2 regions of the Variovorax sp. 22077 genome follow, and region 1 is predicted to be linked to the other one. Evidence: predicted binding sites of a transcription regulator. Region 1 holds the regulator's gene; the other holds the start of a gene.
What was found. The regulator sigma-54, encoded in region 1, starts transcription at its own class of promoters, with help from an activator protein. The targets are predictions, from matches to a motif close to TGGCANGNAANCTGCTTT.

Region 1 (15,464 bases):
GTTTCGATCTTGAAGGTCTGCTTGGGCGTGAACCAGATCTCCCAGGCCACGCCGCTGGCGAGCGCATAGAGGTCGTTCTCGCTGCGATAGGGCCCGTGGGCCAGCTCGACCAGCACGCGCTGCGCGAGGCGGCTGTGCAGGTTGAGCTTGAGGCCGTCGCGCCAGCCGGCGCGCACGCGCACGCCGCCGCGCAGGGAGAGCAGGTCTTGCCCGGCGCGGCCGGTCAGGGCGTGCACCTCCTGGGCGAGGAATTCCTCGACGCCGGCGGCGCAAGGCAGGAAGAAGGAGAGATCGTTCACGGAAAACTGGCACCGGGGAGCCCGAAGCCCGACTAGGGGACTCCATTGTCGCCGCGTCACGGGCCTTCTCTATATAGTCGATTCGCCGATGACTCCCACCCCCGCCCCTTCGCCCGCACCGGCCGCCTCCGGCAGCGGCGACCGCTTCGCGATCCAGTGCGAGGTGCTGCGGCTGTCGATCCGCCCCATCGGCCCGGTGCTGCTGGCGCAGTACCTGCTGAACTGCGGCGTGGCGGCGCTCTTCGCCTGGCAGGTGTCGCTGGCGCGCGCGCTGGTGTGGATCGCGCTGATCACCGGGGTGACGGTGATGCGCGGCTTCTTCCCGCAGCGGCTGCCGGAGCCCTTCACGCCCGCCACCCTGCGCGAGGCCCAGCGCACGCACACGCTGCGCACCGCCGTCTGGGAGCTGGCGCACGGCCTGGCCGGCGTGCTGCTGTTCGACCCCACCCGCGCCGACCTGCAGCTGCTGCTGGGCCTGATCGTCATGGGCATGACGCTGTCGTCGGCCTTCTCGGTGTCGTTCTACACGCCGGCCACGCAGCTGGCCATCACGCTCCTGCTGGCGCCGATCATCGTCGTCGGCCTCTGGCTGGGGGCGCCGGTGATGGCTGCGGTGGCCGTCATCGGCATCGGCCTGACCGCGATGATGTGGAAGCTGGTGGCCGAGCGCTCGCGCCAGCTCGAGGAGAACATCGGCCTGCGGCTCAACGAGCACCGCCTGCGCGAACAGGCCCTGGCCGGCCTGCGCGCCTCCGAGCAGGCGCAGGCCGAGCGGCTGCGCTTCTTCTCGGCCGCCAACCACGACCTGCGCCAGCCGGTGATGGCCATCGGCCTGCAGGCCGAGGTGCTGCGCCAGCAGCTGGACAGCGGCGCCGGCATCGAGGCGGTGCAGCGCACGGTGGGCTCCCTGGCCCGCGCCCAGCAGGCGCTGGAGGGGCTGACCAACCAGCTGCTGGAAATCGGCAGGATCGAGGCCGCGGTCGATCCGCTGCGCCCATCCAGCGTCGCGCTGGCGCCGCTGCTGCACGAACTGGCGCGGCAGGCGGGCGAGGGCCGGGTGCTGGTGCGCTGCCCGCCGGATGCCCTCGCCTGGAGCGACGCCGTCTCGCTGCGCCGCGTGCTCGCCAACCTGGTCGACAACGCGGTCAAGTTCACGCCACGAGGGCGCGTGCTGCTGGCGGTTCGGGAACGCAGCCGCGACACCGGCCGCGCCTGGCGCGTGGAGGTGCGCGACAGCGGCATCGGCATCGCGGCCGAGGCCCAGCAGCGCGTGTTCGACGACTTCGAGCAGATCGGCAACGTCGAACGCAACCTGCAGCGCGGCCACGGCCTGGGGCTGGCGATCGTTCGGCGGCTGGCCGCGCACCTGGGCATCGAGGTGACGCTGCGCTCGGCGCCCGGGCGGGGCTCGGTGTTCGGCTTCGAGCTGCCGGCCGCGCCCGAGGGAGCGGTGGCGGCCCCGTCGCCCAGCGTGCCAGACAACGACAGGGCCGATGCCGATGCGGCCAGCCCGCTGCGCCCCGGCCTCGCCGTGCTGGTGGTGGAAGACAACGCGGTGGTGGCCGACAGCCTCACCGCGCTGCTGCGGCAGTGGGAGGTCGAGCCGCGCGTCTACGCCAGCGCGGCCGAGGCGCTGGCGCTGGCCGACCTGCAAGCGCTCGACGCTGCCCTGTGCGACATCCGCCTGCCGGGCACGCTCGACGGCATCGCGCTGGCCGAGAGGCTGCAGCGGCAGAAGCCCTCGCTCACGATCGCGCTGATCTCGGCCGACATCAACGAGGCGACGCAGCGGCTGGCGGCCGAACGCGGCTGGCATGCGCTGCGTAAGCCGGTGCAGCCGCAGGAGCTGCAGCGCATGCTGCTGCGCGCACAGCAGCAACAGCAACAGCAGCTACCGCAACAGCAACGGGCGCACGGCTGAGGCCGCCGCAGCGGTGCGATCTGGCACAACGCGTGCTCCGTGCTTCGGGATATGCTCCGCGCACAGGCCGCCGCCCTGCCCCCGATGTCCACCGACATGCCCTCCCCCTCTCCTGCCGCCGGTACGCCCCGCCTGCGCTACGACCCGTTCGCGATCGCGCTGCACTGGCTGCTGGCTGTATTGATCGTCGGCTCCTTCGGCGTGGGGCTCTACATGACGGGGCTGCCGTTCTCGCCGCTGCGGCTGAAGGTCTATAACTGGCACAAGTGGGCGGGCGTGACCATCCTCGCGCTGTCGGCGCTGCGGCTGCTGTGGCGGCTCGGACACCGGCCGCCCGCGCTGCCGGCGGACATGCCGGGTCTGCAGAAGGCCGGCTCTCGGATCAGCCACACGCTGATGTACCTGCTGTTCTTCGCCGTGCCGCTGTCCGGATGGGCCTACAGCTCGGCCATGGGCATGCCGGTCTCGTGGTTCGGGGTGCTGGCGCTGCCCGACTTCATGGCCGCCGATCACGATCTTGCCGAGGCGGTGCTGCAGCCGCTGCATCGCAACTGCGCCTTCGCGCTCGCGGGCATCACGCTGCTGCACGTGGCGGCGGCGCTCAAGCACCACTGGATCGACCGCGACGGTCTGCTCAAACGGATGTGGCCGGGGCCACGACAGGAATCTGCCGGATCATGAACTCACTTCCTTCCCGCCTTCTTTGCCGCGGCCTTTCGCGGCTTCTTCCCCCGCTGCTGGCGCTTGTGGCGGCATTGCCGGCCGGCGCCGGCCCGGCCGCGCCCCCCGCCGCGAAGCTGGTCGCCGACAAGAGCCAGATCGTGTTCGTCACCAGGCAGATGGGCGTGCCCGTGGAAGGCAGCTTCAGGAAGTTCGACGCGCAGGTGGCCTTCGACCCGAAGAAGCCCGATGGCGGCAGCGTCGCGCTGCAGATCGACACCGCCAGCGCCGGTTTCGGCGTGCCGATGAGCGACGCCGAGTTGCCCAAGCAGCCCTGGTTCGACGCCGCGCACTTTCCGCAGGCGAGCTTTCAGTCGAGCGCCATCAAGGCGCTGGGCGAAGGCAGGTTCGAGATGGCGGGCAAGCTCACCATCAAGGGCGTTGCCAGGCAGGTGACGGTGCCGGTCAGCATCGCGCCGGCGCCGGGGAGCAACTACTCGGTGGCCACCGGAAGCCTTACGATCCAGCGGCTCGACTACAAGGTGGGCGAAGGCGAATGGACCGACACCTCGGTGGTCGGCAACGAGGTGCAGGTGCGCTTCAGGTTCACCCTCTCGGGGCTCGGGCCGCTGTGAAGCCGCAGCCCCTTCCTTCCTCGCGCGGACATTCCGGATTTCTTCTTTCCTCTCTTTCATGACTCAGGCAGACAACGCCATGAAAAAGCTCCTCCTCGCCACGGCCCTGTCGGCCGCCGCATTCACCGGCATCGCCAACGCACAACAACAAGTGCAGCTGCCATCGGAATTCGCGCCAGCCGCCGCCGCCAAGCCCGCGGGCGGTCCGGCCAGGAACGCCAACTACGTGATCGACCCGACCCACACCTTCGTCATGTACGAGATGGGCCACTACGGCACCACCACCAACCGCGGCCGCTTCAGCACCAAGGACGGCTCGGTGCAGATCGACGGCACCGGCACCAGCGGCAAGGTCGACATCACGATGGACATCAGCTCCATCAACACCGGCGTCGACCTGCTCAACCGACACGTGCAGAGCAAGGACTTCTTCAACGTGGCCGAGTTTCCGACCGGCCGCTTCGTGGCCGACCGCATCGACTTCTCCGGCGACAAGGTGGTCGACGTGCCCGGCAGGCTCACGCTGATGGGCCAGACCCGCCCGGTGACGCTGAAGGCCGTGCGCTTCAACTGCTACCTGAGCCCACTGATCAACCGCCAGGTGTGCGGCGGCGACTTCGAGACCACCGTGGAGCGCAGCGACTGGGGCATCACCTGGGGCCTGAACTTCGGCTTCGAGAACAAGGTGAAGCTGCTGGTGCAGGTCGAGGCGGTCAACGTGCAGTGACGGCCTCGCGCCGTACGAAGAAGCAGAACGAAAAGAAGGAGACACGGCCATGATCGACACCACCCTCGCCCTGCTCGGCATCGCCGGCGCCATGACCGTGGGCGCGATGAGCCCGGGCCCCAGCTTCGTGATGGTGGCACGCACCGCGGTGACCTCGCGCGCCGACGGCCTCGCCGCCGCGCTCGGCATGGGCGCGGGCGGGCTGGTGTTCGCGATCGCGGCGCTGGCGGGGCTGCAGGCGGCGTTCCTCGCGGTGCCGGCGCTCTACCTGGCGATCAAGGGGCTCGGCGGGGCGTACCTCGTGTACCTGGGCGTGCGCATCTGGCGCGGCGCGCGGCAGCCGCTGGCCGTGGCGCAGGAGGCCGGCGATCCGGCGCAGCGCCTGCAGGGACGCGGCAGGCGCACCTTCCTGCTGGGCCTGGCCACGCAGGTGAGCAACCCGAAGACGGCCGTGGTCTACGCGAGCATCTTCGCGGCCTTCCTGCCGCGCGAGGTGCCGCTGGTGCTGGCGCTCGCCGTGCCGGCGGTCATCTTCTGCATCGAGACGGGCTGGTACTCGATCGTGGCGCTGGCGCTCTCGTCGGCGGCGCCGCGTTCGGCCTACCTGCGCTACAAGGTCTGGATCGACCGGGCGGCAGGCGGCGTGATGGGACTGCTGGGCCTGCGGCTCGTGTGGTCGGCCGTGCGCGGCACCTGAGGCTGCGCGGCTACAGGAGGCTCTCCGGCGTCAGCGGGGCCAGTATCTCGAGCATGGTCCGGTCCCAGAAGCGGGAATCGGGCTCCTCGGTCAGCACCGTGAGCCTGCCGGCATCGTCGCTGACCCATTCGATGCGCGACTCGTTGCTGCCCTCGGCGAAGCGCAGCCTATAGGCGCCCTGCTGCTTGAGCACGTCGATGAGCTTCAGCGCCTGCTGGGCCATCTCGGGGCTGCGGATGAAAAGGCCGATCTCGGTGTTGTGCGTTTCCGAGCGCGGGTCGAAGTTCATCGAGCCGACGAACAGAATGCGCCGGTCGATCACCGCCGACTTGGCATGCAGCCTGCCCACCGAGGTGCCGAAGAGGCCCAGCCTCACGCTGCTGCGGGTGCGGTTGGTGCTCAGTTCGTAGAGGTCGGCGCCCAGCTTGAGCATGTCGGGCCGGTAGCGGCGGTAGGCGGTGTGCACCAGCGGCTCGTCGGTGGCGGCGAGCGAGTTGGTGACCACGCTGATCTTCACGTTGCGCCCTCGGATCTCGCGCATCACCTCCAGCCCCGAGGCGCCGGGGATCAGGTAGGGCGAGACGATCGTCACTTCCGAACGCGCGCGCCGCATCTGCTCGACCACGTTGTAGCGCACGCTGTCGACGTCCAGCAGCGGCACGCCGCCATACGAGGCGGTCTTGCCGATCACGCGCTCGGGCGAATCGGCATAGGCTTCGGCGGTGGTCCAGATCAGGCCGAGCTTGCCGGCGTCCAGGTCCTCGGCCATCGGGCTGTAGCCCAGCAGGTCGTTGGGCGCGGGCTTGGGCGGCGGGGGCGTGGTCTCGGGGCCGGTGGCGAGCTCGAAGCGCTGCTGCAGCTCCTCGCGCGAGAGGCTGCTGCCCACGACCGACTGGATCGGCCGCACGTAGACGCTGTTCCAGTACTGGTCGAACAGGCTGCCAAGGCGCGGGACCAGCGCGCCGGTGACGAAGGTGTCGAGGTCGATGAAGTTCTCGCCCGAGGTGCGCCTGAAGTACTGGTTGCCGATGTTGCGCCCGCCCGCCACCGCCATCGCGCCATCGGCGATGAACAGCTTGTTGTGCATGCGGCGGTTGACGCGGCTGAAGTCGAAGAGCGAGGCGGTGAAGCGCTTCAGCAGGCTGCCGCGGCCTGCCGGGAAGGGGTTGAACAGGCGCAGCTCCACGTTGGGCGTGGCGGCCAGGCCCAGCAGCAGCTCGTCCTCGCCGGAGGTATAGAGGTCGTCCATCAAGAGCCGCACGCGCACCCCGCGCTGGGCGGCGTCGCGCAGGGTGCGCAGCAGGTAGCGGCCGGTCTCGTCGTTCTCGATCTGGTAGTACTGCACGTCCAGCGTGCGCTGCGCGCGGCGCGCGAGCTGGATGCGGGTGTCGAAGGCGAAGTCGCCGCCGGGCATCAGGCGGAAGCCGCTCAGGTCGGGGTCGGGCTGGGAGGCCAGCGCGATCCTGCCGAGCGCCGTGTCGGCCGAGACGGCGATGGTCTTGGTGGGCGGGCGCGGGGCCTCGTCGGGCAGCGTGGCGCAGCCCGTGACAAGCAGCACGAGCAGGGCGAACACCGCAGCCACCGTCCAACGCCACGCAAGCCCATTCCAGGAACACCGCGGAACCGGCTCCGCCGGTCCGCAGGTGTTGCCCCCTGCAAGGGGGTTGGCGAAGCGACACGAAGTGCGCATAGCCTGGGGGTGTGCCAGTTACAAGGCTTTGCGCAGGTTGGCGGGCGCGATGCGCAGCGCCTCGCGGTACTTGGCGACGGTGCGGCGCGCGCACTCGATGCCCTGCTCCTTCAGCATCTCGGAGATCTGGCTGTCCGACAGCGGCTTCTTCACGCTCTCGGAGCCGACGAACTGCTTGATGAGCGCGCGCACCGCGGTGCTCGACGCGTTGCCTCCGGTCTCGGTGCCCAGCGCCGAGCCGAAGAAGTACTTGAGCTCGACCGTGCCGAAGGGCGTGGCCATGTACTTGGCGGTGGTCACGCGCGAGATGGTCGATTCGTGCAGGCCCAGCTCGTCGGCGATCTCGCGCAGCACCAGCGGGCGCATGGCGAGCTCGCCGTGCACGAAGTAGCTCTTCTGCCGCTCGACGATGGCGTTGCTCACGCGCAGGATGGTGTCGAAGCGCTGCTGGATGTTCTTGATGAACCAGCGCGCCTCCTGCAACCGCTGCGACAGCGCCTGGCTGCCCTCGCCCTTGTGCGACTTCAGCGCGCCGGCATAGATGTCGTGCACGCGCAGGCGCGGCATCACGTCGGGGTTGAGCATCACGCGGAACTTCACGTTGGTGCCGCGGCCGGTCTTGGTGACGATCACGTCGGGCACGATGACGTTGCGCTCCACGTCGACGAAGCGCCGGCCCGGCTTGGGCTCCAGCCGCGCGATGACCTGCAGCGCCGAGCGCACCAGCTCCTCGCTGCTGCGGGTGAGCGTGGCCAGACGCTTGAAGTCGCGGCGCGCGAGCAGCTCCATGGGCTGCTTGCAGATGGCCAGCGCCGTCTTGCGGACCAGTTCCTCTTCCTCGGTCTCGTCGTCGCTCGCCATGGCGCGCAGCTGGATGCTCAGGCATTCGCCGAGGTCGCGCGCGCCGACGCCGGCGGGCTCCAGGCTCTGCAGCAGGCCCAGCGCCACCTGGAAGTGGTGCACGAGGTCGTCGAATTCGTCGTTGTCGTCACCCGCCAGGCCCGAGGCCAGCGCGGGCAGCGAGTCTTCGAGGTAGCCATCCTCGTTGAGCGACTCGATGAGGAAGCGCAGCGCGGCGCTGTCGCTCTCGTTGAGCCGCAGGCTCAGTGCCTGGCGGTGCAGAAAGGACTGCAGCGACTCCTGGCTGCGCGCGAGCTCGGTGGCATCGGCGCGCTCGTCGTCGCCGGCGTTGTTCTGGCGCGCGGGCGCGTCGCTGCCCCATTCGCTGTCGTCGGGCGCCATGTCGACGGTGCCGTCGCCTTCCCAGTCGGGCTCGCGCTCGGCGATCTCGGCGGCGGGGCCGTCGGCGTCGGCGACTGCCGTGCCTTCCGTGGAAGAAGTCGCGCTGCTGCTGCTCGCGGCCGAGGGGGCGAAGTCGCCCTCGCCGTCGTTGCCATCGCCGCCGTCATCGCGAGGGACCGGCGCGTCGGCGGTGTCGAGCCCGAATTCCTCGCGCACGGCCTCCTCGGCGGTGCGCTCCAGGAACGGGTTCTCGTCGAGCATCTGCTCCACTTCCTGGCTCAGCTCGAGCGTGGAGAGTTGGAGCAGCCTGATCGACTGCTGCAGCTGCGGCGTGAGCGCCAGGTGCTGCGAAACGCGAAGGGACAACCCCTGCTTCATGAGAAGACGGCTCCCCCCGAGGCAGCACGCCGCGCGCCACGCCAGCTCCCTGCCGGGAGCGGACCGGCCGCTTCGGGCGGCCGTGCACACCAGCCCTCGCGAAGGGGCTCCACGCGCATGGCGATCACGCTTGCCGTTGACCCTCGCAACATGATCACATCCGGAAGTGCTCGCCCAGGTACACCCTGCGTACCTCGGCGTTGTCGACGATCTCCGAAGGCGTGCCTTGTGCCAGCACGTGCCCGTCGCTGATGATGAAAGCGTGGTCGCAGATGCCCAGCGTCTCGCGCACGTTGTGGTCGGTGATGAGCACGCCGATGCCGCGCTCCTTCAGGAAGCTGATGATGCGCTGGATCTCGATCACCGCGATCGGGTCGATGCCGGCGAAGGGCTCGTCCAGAAGAATGAAGCGCGGCTGCGTGGCCAGGGCGCGCGCGATCTCGACGCGGCGGCGCTCGCCGCCCGACAGCGCCATCGCGGGCGAATCGCGCAGATGGTCGACGCGCAGGTCGACCAGCAGGTCGGTCAGGCGCTCCTCGATGTGCTCCTTCGACAGGGGAACCAGCCTGCCTTTCGCGTCGGGCTCGCTCTGGAGCTCGAGCACGGCGCGCACGTTCTCCTCGACCGTGAGCTTGCGGAAGATCGAGGCTTCCTGCGGCAGGTAGCTCAGCCCCATGCGGGCGCGGCGGTGGATCGGCATGTGCGCGATCGGCTCGCCGTCGATGGAGATGTCGCCGGCGTCGGCGCGCACCAACCCCACGATCATGTAGAACGAGGTGGTCTTGCCCGCGCCATTCGGCCCGAGCAGCCCGACGACTTCGCCCTTCTGCACGTCGAGCGAGACGTCCTTCACGACGGTGCGGCTGCCGTAGCTCTTCTTCAGGCCGCGCGCGACCAAGCGGCTGCCCGGTGTGCCGCTGGCGTCCTGGGTTCCTGCGGATTCGATCACTTGCGCGTGTCTCCCTGGTCACTGAGCGTGGTGCTCGGGCGCAGGCCGGCGCCGGGAGCCGGGGTGGGCGCCGGCGCAGGGGCCTTGGCACCGCCGGCCGGAGCCGGAGCGCCCGGGGCCGGCGCGGTGGCGGCCTTGGGAGTGAGGATGGTCCGGACGCGGCCGCCAGGGGCCGAGGCGTTGACGGCGGTGTTCGGCGGCACGGTCGAGCCGTTGACGGTGTAGGTGTCGTTGCTCTGGTCGTAGACGATCAGCGCGCCCTGGCTCTCGTCGTTGGGCGTGGCGCCCAGCAGGCGGCGCATGACGGCGTTGCGGATGAACTTGACGTTGTCGGCGCGGCTGTCGTACTCGATGACTTCCGACTCGCCCTCGATCCACTCGTCGGGCGCATTGCGCTTCTGCTTGTAGTAGGCCCGCTTGCCGGGCGCCGCGGTGACCACGCCGTACTGGTAGCCCTCGGCGTCCTGGCGCACGTCCAGCCGCGCGCCGCGGATGATGATCGTGCCCTTCGTCACCAGAACGTTGCCGGTGAACACGCTGGTCTGCTTCAGGTCGTCGTAGCGCATCGCGTCCGACTCGATGTTCATCGGCTTGGAGCGGTCGGCGGTCTCGGCCACGGCGCCCGACGCGAGGCCTGCCAGCAACAGGGCGCCGACGGCCAGCCGGCCGATGCGACGCAGGAAGGAGGTGGTGGGGTGAGAGTGCAATGTCATAGAGGCACGAAACTTGCTCGGCATTGTATGCGGCTGCGTGCTCCTGCCCCGCCCGCACAGATGAAAAAGCCCGCCTAGGCGGGCTTGACTTTCTTCCCGGCTTCATGCCCGAACACGGCGGAACCGGCTTCACCGGGCCGCTGGTGTTGCCCCCTGCAAGGGGGAAGGCGCGCGCGACACGAAGTGCGCGAAGCCTGGGGGTCAGCCCTTCTTGGCCTCGCCGATGAGATAGTTCACGACCTGAAGCACCTTGGTCATGTTGCCGGCGGTCTCGCCGTCGACATACCAGCGGCCGGCCACGGCCATCGCCGGCACGCCCGCCACCTTGTAGGCGTCGGTCAGTTGCGAGGCGCGCTTGGCCTTGCTGGCCACGCCGAAGGAGGTGAAGGTTTCCTTGAACTTGGCGGCGTCCAGGCCGTTGGCGGTGGCCCAAGCGATGATGTTGGCGTCGCCGTTCACGTTCTGGCGCTGCGCGTGGATCGCGTTGAACACCTTCGGCTGGTACTCGTCGACCTTGCCCATGGCTTCGAGCGTGTAGTACAGGCGCTGCTTGGCCTCGACGTCGTTGCCCACGAAGGGAACGGGAATGCGGCGGAAGGAGACTTCCTTCGGGATCGTCTTGAGCCAGGCCTCCAGCGACGGCTCGAAGTCGTTGCAGTGCGGGCAGTTGTACGAGAAGAACTCGACCACCTCGACCTTGCCGGCGGGCGCGTCGACCGGCACGCGCTTGTCGAGCACCAGGTACTCGGAGCCGGCCTTGGGCACACGCGCCTGGGCGTGGGCCGGGTTGACGCCCAGGGACAGCAGCCCGAGCGAGGTTGCGGCCAGCGAAAAGTCACGACGTTTCATTGAAAGAGCTCTCCAGTTATTACGGCAGACTGAGCCGGCGCGCGGCGGGGAGTTCCCCCGCATCCGGCGCGCCCGAGGCTGTGGATGGTGGCGGCAAACGCCGCGCGGCGAAGTTTGGGGGCTATTCGTGTCGGTTGCCGGGCAGATGACGCCGGCTCAGCGCTGCACGCGGACCAGCGCCGAATCCATGCCGCCGCCGTCCAGCCGTTCCTTGAGGCGGTCGGCGTCGTCCTTCTTGTTGAAGGGGCCGGCGCGCACGCGATAGACGGTGCGGCCCGCCTGCTCGCGCTCTGTGACCTTGGCCTCGACGCCCATGAGCGACAGCTTGGCGCGCTGGGCCTCGGCATCCTCGGTGGTGCGGAAGGCGCCGGCCTGCACGAAGTACATGAAGGGATCGGGGCCGGAGCCGCTGCTGCCGGCGTTGCTGCCACTGCTGCTCGGCGCGGCCGACGCGGTGGTCGTGCTGCCGGAGCCGGAGACGCTGCCCGACCGGGCTCGGGCCAGGTCGCCCAGCGGATCGTTCGACGGCGGCAGGGCGTTGGCCTCGGCCGGCACCGGGGCGGTACGCGGCGGCTTGGGCGCCACCACCACGGGCACCGGCGGCGCGGTGCCGGGCGAGGCGCCGCCGGGAGCGGCGGCGGTGTTGCCGGTGGCGGGCTCGCCGGTGATCGGGTTGACCGGGCCTGCCGGGGCGGCCGGCGTCGCCGGCTTGGGCGCGCCGGCCTTGCCGGCCAGCGGCGCGTTCGGGTCCCAGTCGCGGTTCTTGCGGGCCTCGGCCTCGTCCTGCTCGGCGCCGCCGCGCTGCGTCTTGGTCACGAACGGGATCGGCACCTTGGTCACGTAGACCGCGATGCCCAGCGCGACGCCCAGGCCGAGCACCAGCCCGATGATCAGGCCGATGACGATGTTGCCGCGTTGACTTCTTGTCTTCTTCATGGTGAGGGGGTTCACATCTTGCTCGGTGCACTGACGCCGAGAATCGCGAGGCCATTGTGCAGCACCTGCGCGGTCGCGGCGACCAGCGCCAGGCGGGCCAGCTTCACCTTCTCGTCGTCGACCAGGATGCGTTCGGCGTCGTAGTAGCTGTGGTAGCTGGCGGCCAGTTCGCGCAGGTAGAAGGTCACGTCGTGCGGGGCGAAGTCCTTCGAGGCGGCCGTCAGCATGGCCGGGTACTTGGCCAGCAGCAGCATCAGCGCCTGGGCGGCCGGGCTTTCCAGCGGCGACAGGTCGACGTCCTTCAGCGATGTTGCGTCGCCGCCCCAGCCGGCCAGCACCGAGCAGATGCGCGCATGGGCGTACTGCACGTAGTAGACCGGGTTGTCGTTGTTCTTCGTCACCGCGAGGTCGACGTCGAAGGTGTACTCGGTGTCGGGCTTGCGGCTCAGCAGGAAGAACCGCACCGCGTCGGTGCTGGTCCACTCGATCAGGTCGCGCAGCGTGACGTAGCTGCCGGCGCGCTTGCTGATCTTGACCTCCTCGCCGCCCTTCATCACGCGCACCATGGTGTGCAGCACGTAGTCGGGGTAGCCCTCGGGGATGCCTTCGCCCACGGCCTGCAGGCCGGCGCGCACGCGGGCGATGGTGCCGTGGTGGTCGGTGCCCTGGATGTTGATGACCTTGTGGAAGCCGCGCTCCCACTTGGCGATGTGATAGGCGACGTCGGGCACGAAGTAGGTGTACGTGCCGTCCTGCTTCTTCATCACGCGGTCCTTGTCGTCGCCGTAGTCGGTCGACTTCAGCCACAGCGCGCCGTCCTGCTCGTAGGTCTTGCCGGCGGCCACGAGCTTGCGCACGGCGTCCTCGACGCGGCCGCTGGTGTAGAGGCTGGACTCGAGGTAGTACTGGTCGAAACGCACACGGAAGGCCTGCAGGTCCAGGTCCTGCTCGCGGCGCAGGTAGGCCACGGCGAACTCGCGGATGGCGTCGATGTCCTCGATGTCGCCGCTGGCGGTGACTTCGCGGTCTTCCGACTTGACGGTCTTCTTCGCCTTGAAGTCGGCCGCGATGTCGGCGATGTAGTCGCCGTTGTATGCAGCCGCCTTCTCGCCGCTGGGCCACTCGGGGTCGCCCGGCTTGAAGCCGCGCGCGCGCAGCTGCGTGCTGTTGGCCAGGGTCTGGATCTGCACGCCGGCGTCGTTGTAGTAGTACTCGCGCCAGACGCTCTCGCCCTGCGAGGCGCGCAGGTTGCAGATGGCATCACCCAGCGCCGCCTGGCGGCCATGGCCCACGTGCAGCGGGCCGGTCGGGTTGGCCGAGACGAACTCCACCAGCACCTTCTCGCCGGTGGCCGGCTGTTGGCCGAAAGTATTCCCGGCCGACAGCACCTCGCGCACGATCTGCTGCTTGGCAGCCGTCTTCAGGCGGATGTTGAGGAAGCCGGGCCCGGCGATCTCGATGGCGTCGACCCACTGGGCGAACGCGGGGGTCGCGAGCAGTGCGGCGCGCAGCTCCTCGCCCAGGTCGCGGGGCTTGCGCCCCAGCGGCTTGGCGAGCTGCATGGCTGCCGTGCAGGCGAAATCGCCGTGCGCGGCCATCTTGGGCGACTCGAACGCGGCCTTGGGGCCGGCGCCGGGCGAGAGGGATTCGAGCGTGTTCGCGAGCGCCGCGAGCAGCTCCTGTTTGACCAATAGCATCCTGAAATTTTACCGGGGGCAAACCCGGGATCAGTTGACGATGGTCATCCGATCGTTGACTTGCGCCGTTACGATGGTCGGCCCCGAGGCGGGGAACCTGTCACAACTCAACCTAGCGAGGACACATCACCATGAAGAAGCTCCTTTCCCTGCTTGCACTCGGTGCCTGCCTTTCCTTCGGTGCAGCACAGGCTCAAGACAAGGCCGCCGCGCCGGCCGCCGCACCCGCGGCAGCAGCCCCCGCCGCCGGCGCAAGCTGCGAAGCCAAGGCCGTGGACAAGAATGGCAAGGCCCTCGCCGGTGCCGCCAAGGCCAGCTCCATCAAGAAGTGCGAGAAGGAAGCCAAGGCCGCCGCCGCTCCCTCCTGCGAAGCCAAGGCCGTGGACAAGAACGGCAAGCCGCTGGCCGGCGCCGCCAAGAACAGCTTCGTCAAGAAGTGCACCGCCGACGCGGCGAAGGCCTGATCGGCACCGCGCTGGCTGCAAAGCCATGAAGGAAGGCCCGCGAAAGCGGGCCTTTTGCTTTGCGCGGCCGATCCCGGGCTACTTGCCGAAGCCGCGCGCCAGGAACACCGCCACCAGCGGGATCAGCGCGATCAGGTGCGCCTGGACCATCACCAGCTTGCGCGTCTTGACGATCTCGGCCTCGGGCGGCAGCTTGCCGGTGGCGCGCAGCGTCTTGCGCCAGCGGAAGTACGTGAGCGTCGGGAAGATCGACAGCACGCCCACGATGATGAAGAGCCCCAGCTTCACGTGCAGCAGCGGGTTGGTCCAGTACCAGGCCGTGCCCTTCACGCCCCACCAGGTGCGCGCGATGCCGGTGGCCAGCACCGCGATGGCCGCAATGCCGTAGACCATGTCGACCTTGGCCAGCCGCTCGACCACCGCCGCGTTGAGCCACTGCACGCGGCACAGCGCGGCCTCGCTGGAGATGAAGACGACCATCGTGAGGATGGCGAGCAGGTGAAGGTACGCAAGGATGGCTTCCAGGGTCATCGGTGGAGCTTTCAGGATGGCTCGCCCCCAAGGCTGCGCGCACTTCGTGTCGCTTCGCCACCCCCATCCGGGGGCGACACCCGAGGCCCGGCGAAGCCGGTTCCCCGTTGTTCCGCGAAGGACCTCGGCGGCTGTCAGCGTGGGGGGCGTATCAGCCGGATTTCAAATGTGAACAGATTGTGCAGCCGTTGGCTGAACTCAGGCCCTTCCGCCCCAGAAATCCGGGTTGCCGTACTGCTCCTTGAGGAAATCAAGCCACAGCCGCACCCGCAGCGGCATGTGCTTGGCGCCCGCGAACACCGCGTAGATGCCGTTGGGCGGCGCCGCGAATTCCTCCAGCAGCGGCACGAGCAGGCCGGCATCGATCTCGGCCTCGACCTCCCAGGTGCTGCGCCACGCGATGCCGTGGCCGGCGAGGCACCAGTCGTGCAGCACCTGGCCGTCGGAGCAGTCGAGCGGGCCGCTGGGACGCAGGTGGATCAGTTCCTGGTTGCCCTCCTCGTTGACGACGCGGAAGGCCCAGCCGCGCGTCTGCGAGGCGTCGCTCGACAGCGTGAGGCAGGCGAAGCGCGAGAGCTCGCCCGGATGCTTCGGCTTGCCGTGGCGGCGCACGAACTCCGGCGTGGCGACGCAGCGGCGGCGGTTGTCGGCGAGCCGCACGCTCACCAGCGACGAATCGGGCAGGTCGCCCACGCGCACCGCGCAGTCGAAGCTCTCGCCGGTGACGTCGACCACGCGGTCGCTGAGGTTCAGCGAGATCGTCACCTCGGGATGCAGCGCATGGAAGCGCGGCACCAGCGGCGCGACGTGGCGGCGGCCGAAGCCCGCGGGCGCCGTCACGCGCAGGTGGCCGCTGGCCTTGAGGCCGCCGGCGCTCACGCTGGCCTCGGCATTGGCGAACTCGGCCAGCAGGCGCTGGCAGTCTTCGAGGAAGGAGCTGCCTTCGTTCGTGAGCGTGATGCGGCGCGTGGTGCGCACCAGCAGCTTGACGCCCAGGCGCTCCTCCAGCGCATCGAGCCGGCGACCCATGATCGCGGGCGCCACGCCCTCGGCCTTGGCCGCGGCCGTGAGGCTGC
Region 2 (15,464 bases), on a different contig from region 1:
TGCCGTCGGGGCCGCGCGCCAGGTCGAAGGCGGCGATGTGCAGCCAGGTGTCGCCCGGCGGCTTCACGCCGTGCAGCGCGCGCAGGTAGCCGGGGTGGCCGCGTACCAGCGCGGGGGGAATGAGGCCCTCGGCCAGCAGCTGCTGCGGGCCGTAGGCGTCGGCCATCACGCGGTCGAGCACGCGCACGCGCTGCAGCACGCCGGCCTCGATCCGGCTCCAGCTCTCCGGCGAGACGATCAGCGGGAACAGGTCGAGCGACCAGGGCCGCTGCGGGCCGTTGGCGTCTGCGTACACGTTGTAGGTGACGCCGTTGTCGCGGATCTGCCGCTCCAGGCTGGCCGCGCGACGGGGCAGGTCGTTGAAGCCGCCCGGGCCCAGCTGCTCGAAGAAGGCGTTCCAGGCCGGGGTGAGCGGCGGTGGCTCGCCGGAGACCTGTGTCTGCGCCTGGGATTGCGACTGGGTGGTCGGCTGGGAGGGCGACTGCGTGGGTGACTGCGTGGGTGACTGCGAAGGGGGCTGGGGATTGGGCTGTGCCTGGGATTGGGACTGCGACTGGCCCGCCGCGGCATCGTAGAGCTGCGGGGCGGCCGGGGCTGGGGCCGTTGTCGAAGGCCCGGGCGCCGGCCGGAGCGGCGCCGCCGGCGTGGCCAGCCCGCGCATTTCGTCGAAATGGCCGGGCAGGGCGGGCGGGGCGAGCGCCGACGCCAGGGCCGCCGGAAACTCCAGTGCCTGGGCGTCGAACAGGGATTCGTTCAAAGGTTCCACAGGGGGGTAATTGTCACACTGCCGTCACGGGGGGCCGTTCGGGCAGTGTGACGGATGTCCCCTCAGCGCCGCAGATCGAGCGTGAACGGGAATTCGCGGCTGCCCGGCAGCTCGATGGTGGCCGGCGGCGTGCGCAGCAGGCCGGGAGTGTGGCCGGTGCGGGTGAAGCGCGAATGGCGGCGGCTTTCGGCCTCGTAGGCATTGACCGGGAAGGTCTCGTAGTTGCGCCCGCCCGGGTGGGCCACGAAGTACTGGCAGCCGCCCAGCGAGCGCTTCATCCAGGTGTCGACCAGGTCGAAGGTCAGCGGTGCATGGGCCTTGATGCTCGGGTGCAGCGACGAAGGCGGGTTCCAGGCCTTGTAGCGCACGCCGGCAACGAATTCGCCGGTCACGCCCGTGGGCTGCAGCGGCAGCACCTTGCCGTTGACGGTGACGACGTGGCGGCTCTCGTTGAGGCCGGTCACGCGCACTTCGATGCGCTCCAGCGACGAATCCACATAGCGCACCGTGCCGCCGACCGCGCCTTCCTCGCCCATCACGTGCCAGGGCTCGAGCGCATTGCGCAGCGACAGCTCCACGCCCATCGCCTGAACCTGGCCCACCAGCGGGAAGCGGAACTCGAAGTGCGGCGCGAACCAGTCGGGATCGAAGGCGAAGCCGGCCTGGCGCATCTCGCTGATGACGTCGTCGAAGTCCATCTTCACGAAGGTCGGCAGCAGGAAGCGGTCGTGCAGCTCGGTGCCCCAGCGGGTGACGGGCGCCTTGTAGGGCTCGTCCCAGAAGCGGGCCACCAGCGCGCGGATCAGCAGCTGCTGCGCGATGCTCATGCGCGCGTGCGGCGGCATCTCGAAGGCGCGCAGTTCCAGAAGGCCGAGGCGGCCGGTGCTGGAGTCGGGCGAGTAGAGCTTGTCGATGCAGAACTCGCTGCGGTGCGTGTTGCCCGTGACGTCGATCAGGATGTTGCGCAGCGTGCGGTCGACCAGCCAGGCCGGCATGTTCTGGCCGTAGATCTCGCGGTTCTTCGCGATCTCCTTCAGCGCGATCTCCAGCTCGTAGACCTGGTCGTTGCGCGCCTCGTCCACGCGCGGCGCCTGGCTCGTCGGGCCGATGAACATGCCCGAGAACAGGTAGCTCAGCGATGGATGGTTGTGCCAGTACAGCAGCAGGCTGGCCAGCAGCTCGGGCCGGCGCAGGAAGGGGCTGTCGGCCGGCGTCGCGCCGCCCAGCACGAAGTGGTTGCCGCCGCCGGTGCCGGTGTGGCGGCCGTCGGTCATGAACTTCTCGGCCGACAGGCGGGTTTCGAAGGCGGCGTTGTAGAGGAACTCGGTGTGGTCGACCAGTTCCTTCCAGTTGTGGGCCGGATGGATGTTGACCTCGATCACGCCCGGGTCGGGCGTGACCTGCAGCAGCTTCAGGCGCGGATCGCGCGGCGGCGGATAGCCTTCCATCACGATGCGCACGCCCAGGTCGCGCGCGGTGGCTTCCACGGCGGCGACGAGGTCGAGGTAGTCCTCCAGGCGCGCAAGCGGCGGCATGAAGACGTAGAGCACGCCCGAGGCGCTGCCCTTCTTCTCGGCGGCGGGGCCGTTCGCGCGGCGCGGGTCGCGCACTTCGACGCACAGCGCGGTGCGGGTGATCCAGTGGGCGGATTCGCCGCGCCGTGGCTGGCGGTTGACCGTCGGATCGACGGAGTTGGCGGTGTCGTTGTCGTCCACGCCATGGCCTTCGCCGTCGCTCGCGGCGCCCGGCGTCTGCATGCGCAGCGAAGAGGGCACGGCGGGCGGAGCGCCGAAGGTATAGGGAACGGCACCCAGCCCCGTCGCGGCGCCGCCGGCATCGCCCGCGGCCATGGCGTAGCGCGCCTGGTAGTCGGCCCCGCTCGGCAGCGCGCCGCGCTGCGCGTTCGGGTCGCGCTCGATCATGTAGGGGTAGTCGCCCTTGCTGGCCCACGGTTGCGAGTCGAGCGGCAGGCGGTAGCCCATGGGCGAGTCGCCCGGAATGAGGTAGAGCCGGTCGTCGCGCAGGAACCACGGGCCGGTCTTCCAGGCCGGGCCTTCGAGCGCGGGGGCGTCGCGGTTCGCGTTGCCGGGTTCCAGCGGCAGCATGTAGCCGATCACCGCGTCGAGCTTCTGCGTGAACACGCGGCGCAGGCGCATGCGCTCCAGCTCGTCGTCGAGCTTGGAGTCGAAGGGGTCGACGTTCACCGGCAGGCGGCGTTCGCGCCAGAGGTAGTAGTAGATGTCCTCGTAGCCTGGCTGGATGTAGCGCTCGGTCAGGCCGAGCTTCTGCGCGAGCAGGTTGGTGAAGCGGCGCGCGTCCTCGCTCGTGTAGTGCGTGGGAAAGCGCTCGTCGGCGAACAGGTCGGGGTCGTGCCAAAGCGGCTGGCCGTCGGCGCGCCAGAAGATCGACAGCGCCCAGCGCGGCAGCTGTTCGCCCGGGTACCACTTGCCCTGGCCGAAGTGCAGGAAGCCGCCCTTGCCGTATTCGGCGCGCAGCTTGTGCACGAGCTCGGTGGCGTAGCCGCGCTTGGTGGGGCCGAGCGCGTCGGTGTTCCATTCGGGCGCGTCGCGGTCGGTGGTGGCCACGTAGGTGGGCTCGCCGCCCATGGTCAGGCGCACGTCGCCGGCCTTCAGGCGGGCATCCACTGCCTCGCCCAGCGCGAGCACGTCGGCCCACTGGTCTTCGGTGTAGGGCTTGGTGACGCGCGGCGATTCGTAGATGCGCGTGACCTTCATGTCATGGCTGAACTCGACCTCGGATTCGTCGACGCCGCCCTCGATGGGCGCGGCGCTCGAGGGCGTGGGCGTGCAGGCCAGGGGGATGTGGCCCTCGCCGGCCAGCAGGCCCGAGGTGGCGTCGAGGCCGATCCATCCCGCGCCGGGCAGGAACACCTCGCACCAGGCGTGCAGGTCGGTGAAGTCGACCGTGGTGCCGCTCGGGCCGTCGAGCGCCTTCACGTCGGGCGTGAGCTGGATCAGGTAGCCCGAGACGAAGCGTGCGGCCAGCCCGCAGTGGCGCAGCAGCTGCACCAGCAGCCAGCCCGAGTCGCGGCAGGAGCCGCTGCCGTTGGTGAGCGTTTCTTCCGGCGTCTGCACGCCGGGCTCCATGCGGATGAGGTAGTTGACGTCCTTCTGGACCTGCTGGTTCAGCCCGACCAGGAAGTCGATGGTGCGCTGCTCCTTGCGGTCGATCTTGTCGAGGTAGGCCTGCAGCAGCGGCGTGACCGGGTCGGCCACGAGGTAGGGAGCCAGTTCCTCGGCCTGCGAGGGCGTGTACTTGAAGGGAAAGTTCTCGGCCTGCGGCTCGAGGAAGAAGTCGAAGGGGTTGTAGACCGCCATCTCGACCACGAGGTCGACGGTGACCTTGAACTCGCGCGTCTTCTCTGGAAACACGAGCCGCGCCTGGTAGTTGGCGAACGGGTCCTGCATCCAGTTGACGAAGTGTTCGGCCGGCTCGACCCGCAGCGAATACGAGATGACGTTGCTGCGGCAATGCGGCGCGGGCCGCAAGCGCACGACCTGCGGGCCCAGCTGCACCAGGCGGTCGTACTTGTAGTGGGTGACGTGGTGTAGAGCGGCGTGAATGGACATGCGTTTTTTTGTGCTGTGCTGGCAGATTGCATCGAGAAGATGTCTCTGGTGAGACGCATACTAGCCGAGATGCTTAGCAATTAACGCGCCATTGAGCGCGGGTTCGGGGAGGGTTTGCATCATGGGTTCGGGAGTTGTCTGATGACGCGGAATCGCGCGTCACGCCGGGCCGTGGGCGCTGCCGGCGCATTCGCGGCGCTGGGCGGTTCGCTGTTGGGAGCGGCCTTGCAACTGCAGCAACCGGTGCTGTGGCCGGCATGGGTCTATGCCGGTTTGCTATGGGCCGCAACGGCCGGAATGTGTTGGCGGCTGCTGCCGGGAAGGGCGCTTCTGCTCATCGCCCTGGCCTGCGGGGCGATGGCCGGCGCGGGGCTCGCGGGGTGGCGTGCCGTGGCCTACGCCGCAGGCGCACTGGCCCCTGCGCTCGAAGGGCAGGACCTGCGCGTCACGGGGGTCGTGTCCGAGATGCCCCAGCGCAACGAGGCCGGCACGCGCTTCACGCTGGATGTCGAATCCGCCCGTTGGGCCGATGCCGGCATGCGGGGCCTGCCCGTCGTCCCCGATCGCATCGCGCTCGGCTGGTATGCCGAGGGCTCCAGCCTCTGGAGCCGCGCACCCCGGGCCGTCGCCGACGTCGCCTTGCTCCATGCGGGCGAGCGCTGGAGCCTGACGGTGCGCCTGAAGGCGCCGCACGGCAACCGCAACCCGCATGGCTTCGACGGCGAACTCTGGATGTGGGAGCAGGGCCTGCATGCCAGCGGCCATGTGCGCAGCGGCACGCGCGACGTGGCGCCGGTGCTGGTCGACTCCACCTGGCGCCACCCCATCGAGCGGGCCCGCGAGGCCGTGCGCGATGCGATCTTCGAGCGCGTGCCCGACCGCGCCCGCGCAGGCGTGATCGCGGCCCTCGTCACCGGCGACCAGAACGCCATCGACCGCGCCGGCTGGGACGTGTTCCGTGCCACGGGCGTGGCGCACCTGATGTCGATCTCGGGCCTGCACGTCACGATGTTCGCCTGGCTCGCTGCGCACGTGGTCGGCCTGCTCTGGCGCCGCAGCGCAAGGCTGATGCTGAGGCTGCCCGCCCAGCAGGCGGCGCTGGTCGGCGGCGTGCTGCTGGCCGCACTCTATGCGCTCTTCAGCGGCTGGGGTGTGCCGTCGCAGCGCACGGTCTGGATGCTCGCGACGGTCGCGCTGCTGCGTCTCACCGGTCGGCGCTGGCCATGGCCTAACGTTTGGCTGCTGACCGCCGCCGTGGTGGTCGCGCTCGATCCGTGGGCCCTGATGCAGGCTGGCTTCTGGCTGAGCTTCGTCGCGGTGGGCGTGCTCTTCGCGACGGACGCCGGAATGCCGGGCGAGCAGCAGGCCGCCGGGGCCGCTCGGCTGCTGCGCTTCTTCCGCGAGCAATGGACCATCACGCTGGCCATCACGCCGCTGAGCCTGCTGCTGTTCCAGCAGGTGTCGCTGATCGGGTTGGTGGCCAATGCGGTGGCGATTCCCTGGGTCACGCTCGTGATCACGCCGCTGGCGATGCTCGGCGTGGCGGTGCCGCACCTGTGGGACGCTGCTGCCTGGGCCGTGCATGCGCTCGCACTCCTGCTGCAATGGCTGGCCGGCCTGCCGCATGCCACGCTGTCGATGGCAGCGCCTCCGCTGTGGATGGCTGCCTGCGGCGTGGGCGGCGGCGTGTTGCTGGCGATGCGGCTGCCGTGGTCGCTGCGCAGCCTTGGCGTTCCTCTGCTCCTGCCGGTGCTGCTGTGGCAGGCGCCCCGGCCTGCTGTGGGCGAGTTCGAGCTGCTCGCCGCAGACATCGGCCAGGGCAACGCGGTGCTCGTGCGCACCGCCACACACAGCCTGCTCTACGACGCCGGCCCGCGCTACAGCCTCGAAAGCGACGCGGGCCACCGCGTGCTGGTGCCGCTGCTGCGGGCCTACGGCGAGCGGCTCGACACGCTGGTGGTGAGCCATCGCGATGCCGACCACATCGGCGGCGCGCCCGCGGTGCTCGCGATGCAGCCCGAGGCCGAGCTGCTGAGCTCCATCGAGGCCACGCACCCGCTGCAGGCGATGCGTGCGTCGAAGCGCTGCGAGGCAGGGCAGTCGTGGAGCTGGGACGGCGTGCGCTTCGAGGTGCTGCATCCCTTCGAGAGCGATTACCGCAGCTTCGGCAAGCCCAATGCGGTTTCGTGCGTGCTGCGCGTCGACAACGGACGCGCGGCGGCACTGCTGGCCGGCGATATCGAGCGGCTGCAGGAAGCGGCGCTGGTCGTGCGCACGCCCCAGCTGCTGCATGCCGACGTGCTGCTGGCGCCGCATCACGGGAGCAAGACTTCCTCGGGGGAGGCTTTCCTCGACCAGGTCAGGCCGCGCATCGTGCTCGTGCAGGCGGGGTACCGCAACCGTTTCGGCCATCCGGCCCGGGAGGTGGTCGCGCGCTACCTCGACCGGGGCGTGCGGCTGATCGAGAACACCCGTTGCGGCGCCGCGCATTGGAGCAGCCTGCATCCTGCCGACGTCGCCTGCGAACGGGAGCGGCGTGCCCGGTACTGGCAGCACCGCCTGCCCCCTTCGGAGCTCCCGGGCTCTTGAAACTGTGAATTAATTGTCAAAAGTAGCTTAAAGGTATTCATTTTCACGAATCCAAGCCGAAGAATCCTGCGTTTTACTGGGTAGCTACAACTCGGCAACAAGGGGGCAACATGTACAAACGTCCACGCTCGCAGCGGGGCGTGACCGCAGGGCGGGTTTCATGACGACAGCGGTTGCGGCCATCACCAGCGCGAGCGCCGCGCCCGCGTCGGGCGCCAGGCTCGACATGCACCGCGAAGGCCCGGTGCTCATCCTGACGCTCAGTAACCCGGAGGCGCGCAACGCCATCAATCCCTCGGTCTACCGTGCGGCGGCCAAGGCGATACGCGCCACCGCGGGCTTCCGCACGGTGCGCGCCATCGTGCTGCGCGGCGAGGGCGATCACTTCAGCGGAGGCGGCGACCTGCGGCGGCTGGCCCGCCAGCGAAAGCTGCCGGCCGCCGAGCAGCGCGGCCACATCGACGCGCTGCACGAATGGCTCATGGCGATCGAGGAGGCGCCGCAGCCCGTGATCGCCGCGGTCGAGGGGGCGGCGATGGGCGGCGGCTTCTCGCTGAGCCTGGCCTGCGACCTCATCGTGGCCGCCGAGGACGCGAAGTTCGCGATGTCGTACATCAACGTCGGCCTCTCGCCCGACGGCGGCGGCACCGATTCGCTGGCCCGCGCTCTGCCGCCTCAGGCCGCGCTGGAAATGCTGCTCGACGGCACGCCGTGCACTGCCCGGCGGTTGCATGAGCTGGGCGTGGTCAACAAGGTGGTGCCGCACGGGGAAGCCGGTGCCGCCGCGCTCGCCTGGGCGCAGCAGCTTGCGCGCGGGCCGTTCGAGGTGCAGGCGCGCATCAAGCAGCTCGTGTATGCGGCGCGCGGACGCAGCCGGCGCGAGCAGCTGGAGGCCGAACGGGAGTCCTTCCTGACGAGCCTCTACAGCGACGAGAGCGGGGAGCGCATCAAGGGATTCCTGTCGCCCCGCAAGAAGCAGGAAGCGAGCGAGGCGGGGAGCGAGGAGGGCTCCGCCGGCTGAGCGAGGAAAGATCATCCGGCCCGTCTCCGGCCTTGGCATCAGGGGTTCTACTGGCCCTGAACTTGCTAAGCTACGAGCTCAAGGAGATTGGTCGTTCCATGCACAAATTTGACGAGATGTACGAGCAGCTTCCCTACGCTGGAGCTGCGATTCGACAGCATTACAAGCGCTACGACCAATGGCTCGCGAAGCAACCCGGTGAGGTGATGCGTTCGCGACGCGAAGAGGCGGAAATGATCTTCCGCCGGGTCGGCATCACCTTCGCGGTGTACGGCGCCAAGGACGAGGACGGCTCCGGCACCGAGCGGCTCATACCGTTCGACCTGCTGCCTCGCATCATTCCCGCCCACGAGTGGGACAGCATGGAAAAAGGGCTGGTGCAGCGCGTGACGGCGCTCAACCGCTTTCTTCACGATGTCTACCATGACCAGGAAATCATCAAGGCCGGCATCATCCCGGCCGAGCAGATCCTGAACAACGCCCAGTTCCGCCCCGAGATGATGGGCGTGAACGTGCCGCACAACGTCTACTCGAACATCTCGGGCATCGACATCGTGCGGGCGCCCGACGCCTCGGGCAACGGCGAGTACTACGTGCTCGAAGACAACCTGCGCGTGCCCAGCGGCGTGAGCTACATGCTCGAGAACCGCAAGATGATGATGCGGCTCTTCCCCGAGCTCTTCAACCAGAACCGCATCGCGCCGGTCGCGCACTACCCCGACCTGCTGCTCGAAACGCTTCGCGCCAGCGCGCCGCCGGCCACGGCCGAGCCCACGGTGGTGGTGCTCACGCCGGGCATGTACAACAGCGCCTACTTCGAGCACGCCTTCCTCGCGCAGCAGATGGGCGTGGAGCTGGTCGAGGGGCAGGACCTTTTCGTGAAGGACAACTTCGTCTACATGCGCACCACGCGCGGGCCGAAGCGCGTCGACGTCATCTACCGCCGCGTGGACGACGACTTCCTCGACCCCGAGGTGTTCCGCCCGACTTCGACCCTGGGCTGCGCGGGCCTGATGCGCGCCTACCGCGAAGGCAACGTCGTCATCTGCAATGCGGTGGGCACCGGCGTGGCCGACGACAAGTCGATCTACCCCTACGTGCCGAAGATGGTGGAGTTCTACCTCGGCGAGAAGCCGATCCTGAAGAACGTGCCCACCTACATGTGCCGCAACAAGGACGAGCTGCAGTACACGCTCGACAACATGAAGGACCTGGTCGTCAAGGAAGTGCACGGCGCCGGCGGCTACGGCATGCTGATCGGCCCCGCCGCGACGCAGGCGGAGATCGAGGACTTCAAGAAGGCCGTGATCGCCAAGCCCGACGGCTACATCGCCCAGCCCACGCTGAGCCTGTCGACCTCACCCACCTTCGTCGACGCCGGCATCGCGCCGCGCCACATCGACCTGCGCCCCTTCGTCCTCTCGGGCAGCGAAGTGCAGATGGTGCCCGGCGGCCTCACGCGCGTGGCGCTCAAGGAAGGCTCGCTGGTGGTGAATTCGTCGCAGGGCGGCGGCACCAAGGACACCTGGATTCTCGAAGCCGACCGTGTGCCCAAGTCCAAGGCTCCCGCACAGTCGCAAAGCCAATCGCAGTAGGAGCACGAACGATGCTGTCCCGCACCGCAGACCACCTCTATTGGATGTCCCGCTACACCGAGCGCGCCGAGAACACGGCGCGCATGCTGGACGTCAACTACCAGACCTCGCTCCTGCCGCAGTCCGCCGAAGTCGCCAAGTACGGCTGGCAGGGCGTGCTCTCCATCAGCGAGCTGCTGCCCTGGTACAACCAGAAGTACGACCAGATCGCGCCCAAGGAGGTGATGGAATTCATGGTCAAGGACGAGAGCAACGCCTCGTCCATCGTCTCCTGCCTCAAGGCCGCTCGCGAGAACGCACGTGCCGTGCGCGGCGCGCTCACCACCGAAGCCTGGGAAACGCAGAACACCACCTGGCTCGAAGTCAACCGCATGCTGCGCTCGGGCGACTTCGAGCGCGACCCCGGCCAGTTCTTCGAGTGGGTCAAGTTCCGCTCGCACCTGTCGCGCGGTGTCACGCTGGGCACCATGCTGCAGGACGAGGCCTTCTACTTCTCGCGCCTGGGCACCTTCCTGGAACGTGCCGACAACACAGCGCGCCTGGTGGACGTGAAGTTCCACGCCCTCAACAGCGAGTTCTTCGGCGCCGCCACCGAGGAAGATCAGGAATACGACTTCTATCACTGGAGCGCCATCCTGCGCAGCGTCTCGGCCTTCGAGGTCTATCGCAAGGTTTACCGCGATGTGATCAAGCCCGAGCGCGTGGCGGAGCTGCTCATTCTTCGCGCCGACATGCCGCGCTCGCTGCACGCCAGCCTGGTCGAAGTGGTCAACAACCTTGCGAAGGTGCAGAACGAGCAGAGCGCTGAAACCCAGCGCCGTGCCGGGAAGCTCCTGGCCGATCTGCAATACGCGCGCGTCGACGAAATCCTGGCGACGGGTCTGCATGCGTATCTCACGCAATTCCTCGATCGGGTGAATGAGCTGGGGGTGCGGATCAGCCAGGATTTTCTGGTTCCGGCGCATTGATCTTCTAGCGAAATGAGGGAGCATCGCCCTTCTGGCAAAGGCGATGCTTTGCCTGTTTCGCATCAATTTTTGACAATTGTTGACGTTGTGAAATATCAACAATATTTAATCCATAAGAATTAATCTTTCTGATAAGGCTAACCTAAGTCGTTGAAAAGCATGTATTAATTCCTTGAACGCAAGCGCCGCTCTTTCATAATCGCGCCCCGTAGCTTTCATTTCGTCACAGATTTGAATGTGACGTGACAACTATCAGGGAGCGTCAGAACAATGAATCGGCACTTGCACCGCGTGGTCTTCAACGCGGCCAGAGGGATGCGCATGGTGGTCCAGGAAACGGCCGCCAGCACTGGAAAGGGCGCCAGCAGGGCGACGACCGCCGCAGGCGCTGCCGCCCTCGCAGGTGTGCTAATCGCAGGAGCCGCACACGCCCAGATCGTCGGTGCCCCGAACGTCCCCGGCAACCTTCGCCCGACCGTACTGATGGCACCCAATGGCGTGCCGCTGGTCAACATCCAGACGCCTTCCGCCGCGGGCGTCTCGCGCAACGTCTACAACCAGTTCAGCGTCGGTTCGAACGGCGCCATCCTGAACAACAGCCGGGTGAACGTGCAGACCCAACTGGGTGGGTTCGTTCAGGGCAACCCCAATCTGGCCACGGGCACGGCGCGCATCATCCTCAACGAGGTCAACGGCGGAACGCCCAGCCAGCTTCGCGGCTACATCGAAGTGGGCGGCCAGCGCGCGGAAGTGATCATCGCGAACCCGGCGGGCATCAGCGTCGACGGCGGTGGCTTCATCAATGCCAGCCGCGCCACGCTCACCACCGGCACGCCGCAGTTCAACGCCGTCGGGGGGCTCGACAGTTTCCTGGTTCGTGGCGGAACCATCACCATCGACGGCGCGGGCCTCGATGCAAGCAAGACCGACTACGCTGCCATTCTTGCGCGTGCTGTGCAGGCCAACGCGAGCATCTGGGCGAGCGAACTCAAGGTGGTGACCGGCGCGAATCAGATCAGCGCCGACCATAGCCAGGTCACACCGACGACGGGCACGGGTACCGCCCCGACCTTTGCGCTCGACGTTGCTGCCTTGGGTGGCATGTACGCAAACAAGATCGTCCTGATCGGAAGCGAAGCCGGGCTGGGCGTGCGCAACGCGGGCAGCATCGGTGCTGGTGCGGGGGGGCTTGTCGTTACGGCAGCAGGCCGCCTCGAGAACATCGGCACGCTGGAAGGGCAGCGCGTTGAACTGACCACGCCTGGCGATATATCGAACCGCGGCGGCACGATCCGCCAGGGTAGTTCGGCGGGCCTGACGATTGCCTCGCCGGTGCTGAGCAATACCAATGGCGGGGTAATCGGTGCCGAGCCTGTGAGTGCTGGTGCAAGCGGTGGGGGAACAGCAAGTCCTGGGACTTCGACGCCGAGCAGCGGTGGAGGCACGGCCACGGCCCCGACAACGGATTTGGGGGGCACCAGTACCGGGGGTAGCTCCACCCCCGCGACCTACACACCTCCCGCACCAGGCTTCATCACTGCTGGTGGCACCATCTCGAACGACGGGGGCAAGATCTACGCGGGCGGTCCTATCACGCTCAATACACCGCAGGTCAACAACGCGGGTGGCTCGCTCAATGTGGCGACGATGGCTGTCGCAGGACCGAGCTTCAGCAATGCGGGCGGTACGTTGAATGTCAGCCAGAGCTTCGGCGCGAACGTCGGCTCGTTCGACAACACTGGCGGCAAGCTCAATGCGGGCAGTTTGAGCATTACCACCACTGGCGATCTGCTCAACGTCGACGGTGCGCTCACGAGCGCGTCCGATACCAATCTGGCGGTTGGTGGCATTGCCGATAACACACGCGGTGCCATCTCGGCCACGGGTGCTCTGACCGCCAACGTTGCTGGCGCGATCCAGAACACCTCCGGCACGCTGGCCTCGAACCAGAACCTCAATGTCACCGGTCAGTCCCTGAACAATAGCCAAGGCAACACCTCTTCAGCAGGCAGCAATCTTCAGCTCAACGTCGGCCAACAGTTGCTGAACACTAGCGGCCATATCTCCAGCGGCGGGACGCTTGCGATCCAGACCGGCAGCCTCGACGGCAGCGGCGGCAACCTGCAAAGCACCGGCGACATGACCATCACGGCCAGCCAGGCGCTGACCTCCACCGGCACCAACGTCGCGGGCGGCAACGCCACATTCAAAGGGGCCTCCGTCGACCTCTCCGGCAGCCAGACCGGTGCAACCAACATTGCGATCACAGCCGCTCAGGGCAACGTGACCACCAGCGGTGCCACTGTCGCGACGCCGGGCACGCTCGCCATCTCGGCCAATGCACAGCCCGGCCAGACGCTGGTCAACAGCGCAGGCAAGCTCAATGCGGCCCAGTTGCAGATCGACGCCTCGAACATCGCCAATACCAACGGCGGCCAGATCGTGCAGACCGGCACCGGCGCGACCGTCCTTGCCGTCAGCGGCAGCATCGACAACTCGAACAGCCAGATCGCAACCAACGGCCAGAACCTCACCTTGCAGGCCGCGTCCATCACGAATATTGCCGGCAAGATCGACCATGCCGGCACCGGTACGTTGACCATCGCCGGTGGCAGCTTCAACGGTGCGCGCGGCGCGATCACCGGCAACGGCGCATTGGCCGTCAATCTGTCCGGCGCGTTCAATCAGGACGGCGGCACCACCTACGCCAAACAGATTGACATCACGGCGGGTTCGTTGAGTAACCAAAGTGGCGGCAGCATCGTGCAGGACGGCACCGGCACCACGACGCTCAATGTCGGCGGCGCTCTTTCCAACAACGCGGGAACCATCGCCAGCAATGGCGCCATCACCGCCGGTGCGGGCTCGATGGCCAACCAGGGTGGCAAGCTGCAGGCAGCAGGCGAGTCAGACCTGAACCTCACCGTTGCCGGTCAACTCGACAACTCCGCAGCCGGACAGATTCTGGTGGGCGGCAATGCCACCGTCGCGGCCAGCAGCCTCAAGAACGACGCGGGTAACCTGACCGCCGTCGGCAATCTCAATGCAACCGTCTCGGGTGCAGCCACGAACGCAGGCGGCACACTGGCCGCGAACGGCAACACCACGGTCACCTCCGCCAGCCTGGACAACAGTGCAGGTACGACCGCGGCCGTCAATGGCAGTCTGGCCGTCACGACCACGGGCACCACGACCAACACTGGTGGCACGCTGCAAGCCGGTGGCGCCACGACGCTGAGCACTGGCGGTCTGAGCAGCGCCGGCGGCAAGGTCTTCGGCAGCAGCCTGAGCATCGACACCCACGGGGGAGCACTGGACAACAGCGCCAAGGGGACCATCGCCGCAACCACCACCGTCGACGTGAAGTCTGGTGCGCTGAACAACGACACCGGTCTCATCCAGTCGGGCGCAGCGATGGTCATCGACACGAATGGCCAGGCACTCACCAACACGAACGCCGCCGGGTACATCAATGGCCAGGGCGGTATCACTAGCGCCGACACCCTGACGCTCAACGCTGGCGCTGTGAGCAGCAGCGCGGGCTTCATAGGCGCAAAGGGAGTCCTCACAGCCAACACGCAAGGTGTCTCAAACACCGCCGGCGGACAAGTCATCGGACAGGCCGCGGTCACGATCAATACCAACGGCGCGACCTACGACAACAGTGGCGGCAAGACGCAGGCGGTCGGTGCTCTGACGATCAATGCTGGTGCAGTCAAGAACGTCGGCGGCCTGCTGCGCTCCAGCGACACGACGACCCTGAATGCGGCGAGTGTCGACAACGCCAACACCAGCGGCACGAATCAGGGCATCGAGGGCACGAACGTCACGATCAGTTCCGGGGGGCTCGGGAACCAGACCGGAGCCATTCGCGCCACCCAGAACCTCACTGTGACCAGCGGCGGGACAGTGGACAACTCTGCGGGTGGTCTTCTGTCGGTGGGCGATGCCCTCAAGATTGTCGATCCGAACGCAGGGAACCCAGGCGCCAAGACGCTCAACGTCGTGAACACCGGGGGTACGCTCACAGCCAGCAACAGCCTCCAGATCGACGCCGCCAAGTTCAGCAACGACGGCACCTTCACGACGGGCAAGGACATGTCCGTGGCGCTGACGCAGGACATCGTCAATAACCGCGACGTTAGCGTCAGCGGCAATCTCACCTACGGCACGACCGGCAACCTGACCAACAACGCGAAACTGCTCGCAGGCCAGACGCTCACGGTCAACGGCAATGTGGTCGGCAACACAGCTACGGGCGAGATGTCGGGCACGAACACCGTCGTTAACGCGGGTACGCTGAACAACCGTGGCCTGATCGACAGCCAAGGCAACACGCAGGTCAATACGGGCACGCTGAACAACATCGGCACAGGGCGCATCTACGGCAACGCCATCTCGATCAGCACTGGCACCCTGCTCAACGACACCGAGACAGTCGGTGGCACGACAACCGCCGCGACCATCGCTTCGCGTGGTGACCTCGACATCGGCGCGACCAACATCACGAACCGCGAGCATGCGCTGATCTTCGGCAGCAACAACATGGCCATTGGTGGTGCGCTTGATGCGAACCGCAAGGCCACCGGCCAGGGCGGCACGCTCGACAATCTGAGCGCGGACATCCAGTCGCTGGGCAACATGTCCATCTCGATGGCCAACGTCAACAATCGCGACGTGCACATCCAGTTGGGCACGCCCACTTCGGTCTCGAGCGTCATGGTCGGCGTGGCCCCTGTCACCCCGATGGGCAGTGGCATTGGTCGGACCACCCAGTACACGCTCGCCGAAGTCAACCTCGATCCGGCCAACGGTTTTGTCTACCGCAAGGACACCGGCGAGTTGGTAGGCACGGGCGGCTACGGTCTCTGGACCAACAACATCACGACGGTCACAGACACCGCCATCAATGCCGATCCCGCACACCTGATAGCA

Region 2: a site for sigma-54 is predicted at 4,430-4,447, ahead of ACTJLF_RS25940 (transglutaminase family protein). Genes of this name have one in related genera too.

The regions. Positions count from the first base shown of each region.
Region 1 covers NZ_JBQEQC010000009.1:59,545-75,008, forward strand. The annotation lists gene ACTJLF_RS14860 (THUMP domain-containing class I SAM-dependent RNA methyltransferase) at 1-299, opposite strand, end outside; gene ACTJLF_RS14865 (ATP-binding response regulator) at 388-2,220, shown strand; gene ACTJLF_RS14870 (cytochrome b) at 2,317-2,901, shown strand; gene ACTJLF_RS14875 (YceI family protein) at 2,898-3,515, shown strand; gene ACTJLF_RS14880 (YceI family protein) at 3,595-4,242, shown strand; gene ACTJLF_RS14885 (LysE family translocator) at 4,292-4,939, shown strand; gene ACTJLF_RS14890 (phospholipase D family protein) at 4,950-6,512, opposite strand; gene rpoN (RNA polymerase factor sigma-54) at 6,648-8,249, opposite strand; gene lptB (LPS export ABC transporter ATP-binding protein) at 8,404-9,198, opposite strand; gene lptA (lipopolysaccharide transport periplasmic protein LptA) at 9,195-9,911, opposite strand; gene ACTJLF_RS14910 (thiol:disulfide interchange protein DsbA/DsbL) at 10,113-10,760, opposite strand; gene ACTJLF_RS14915 (SPOR domain-containing protein) at 10,917-11,696, opposite strand; gene argS (arginine--tRNA ligase) at 11,708-13,393, opposite strand; gene ACTJLF_RS14925 (hypothetical protein) at 13,525-13,857, shown strand; gene ACTJLF_RS14930 (DUF2214 family protein) at 13,936-14,388, opposite strand; gene ACTJLF_RS14935 (LysR family transcriptional regulator) at 14,587-15,464, opposite strand, start outside.
Region 2 covers NZ_JBQEQC010000021.1:73,632-89,095, forward strand. The annotation lists gene ACTJLF_RS25935 (circularly permuted type 2 ATP-grasp protein) at 1-766, opposite strand, end outside; gene ACTJLF_RS25940 (transglutaminase family protein) at 829-4,356, opposite strand; gene ACTJLF_RS25945 (DNA internalization-related competence protein ComEC/Rec2) at 4,498-6,945, shown strand; gene ACTJLF_RS25950 (oxepin-CoA hydrolase, alternative type) at 7,106-7,966, shown strand; gene ACTJLF_RS25955 (circularly permuted type 2 ATP-grasp protein) at 8,065-9,561, shown strand; gene ACTJLF_RS25960 (alpha-E domain-containing protein) at 9,573-10,529, shown strand; gene ACTJLF_RS25965 (hemagglutinin repeat-containing protein) at 10,800-15,464, shown strand, end outside.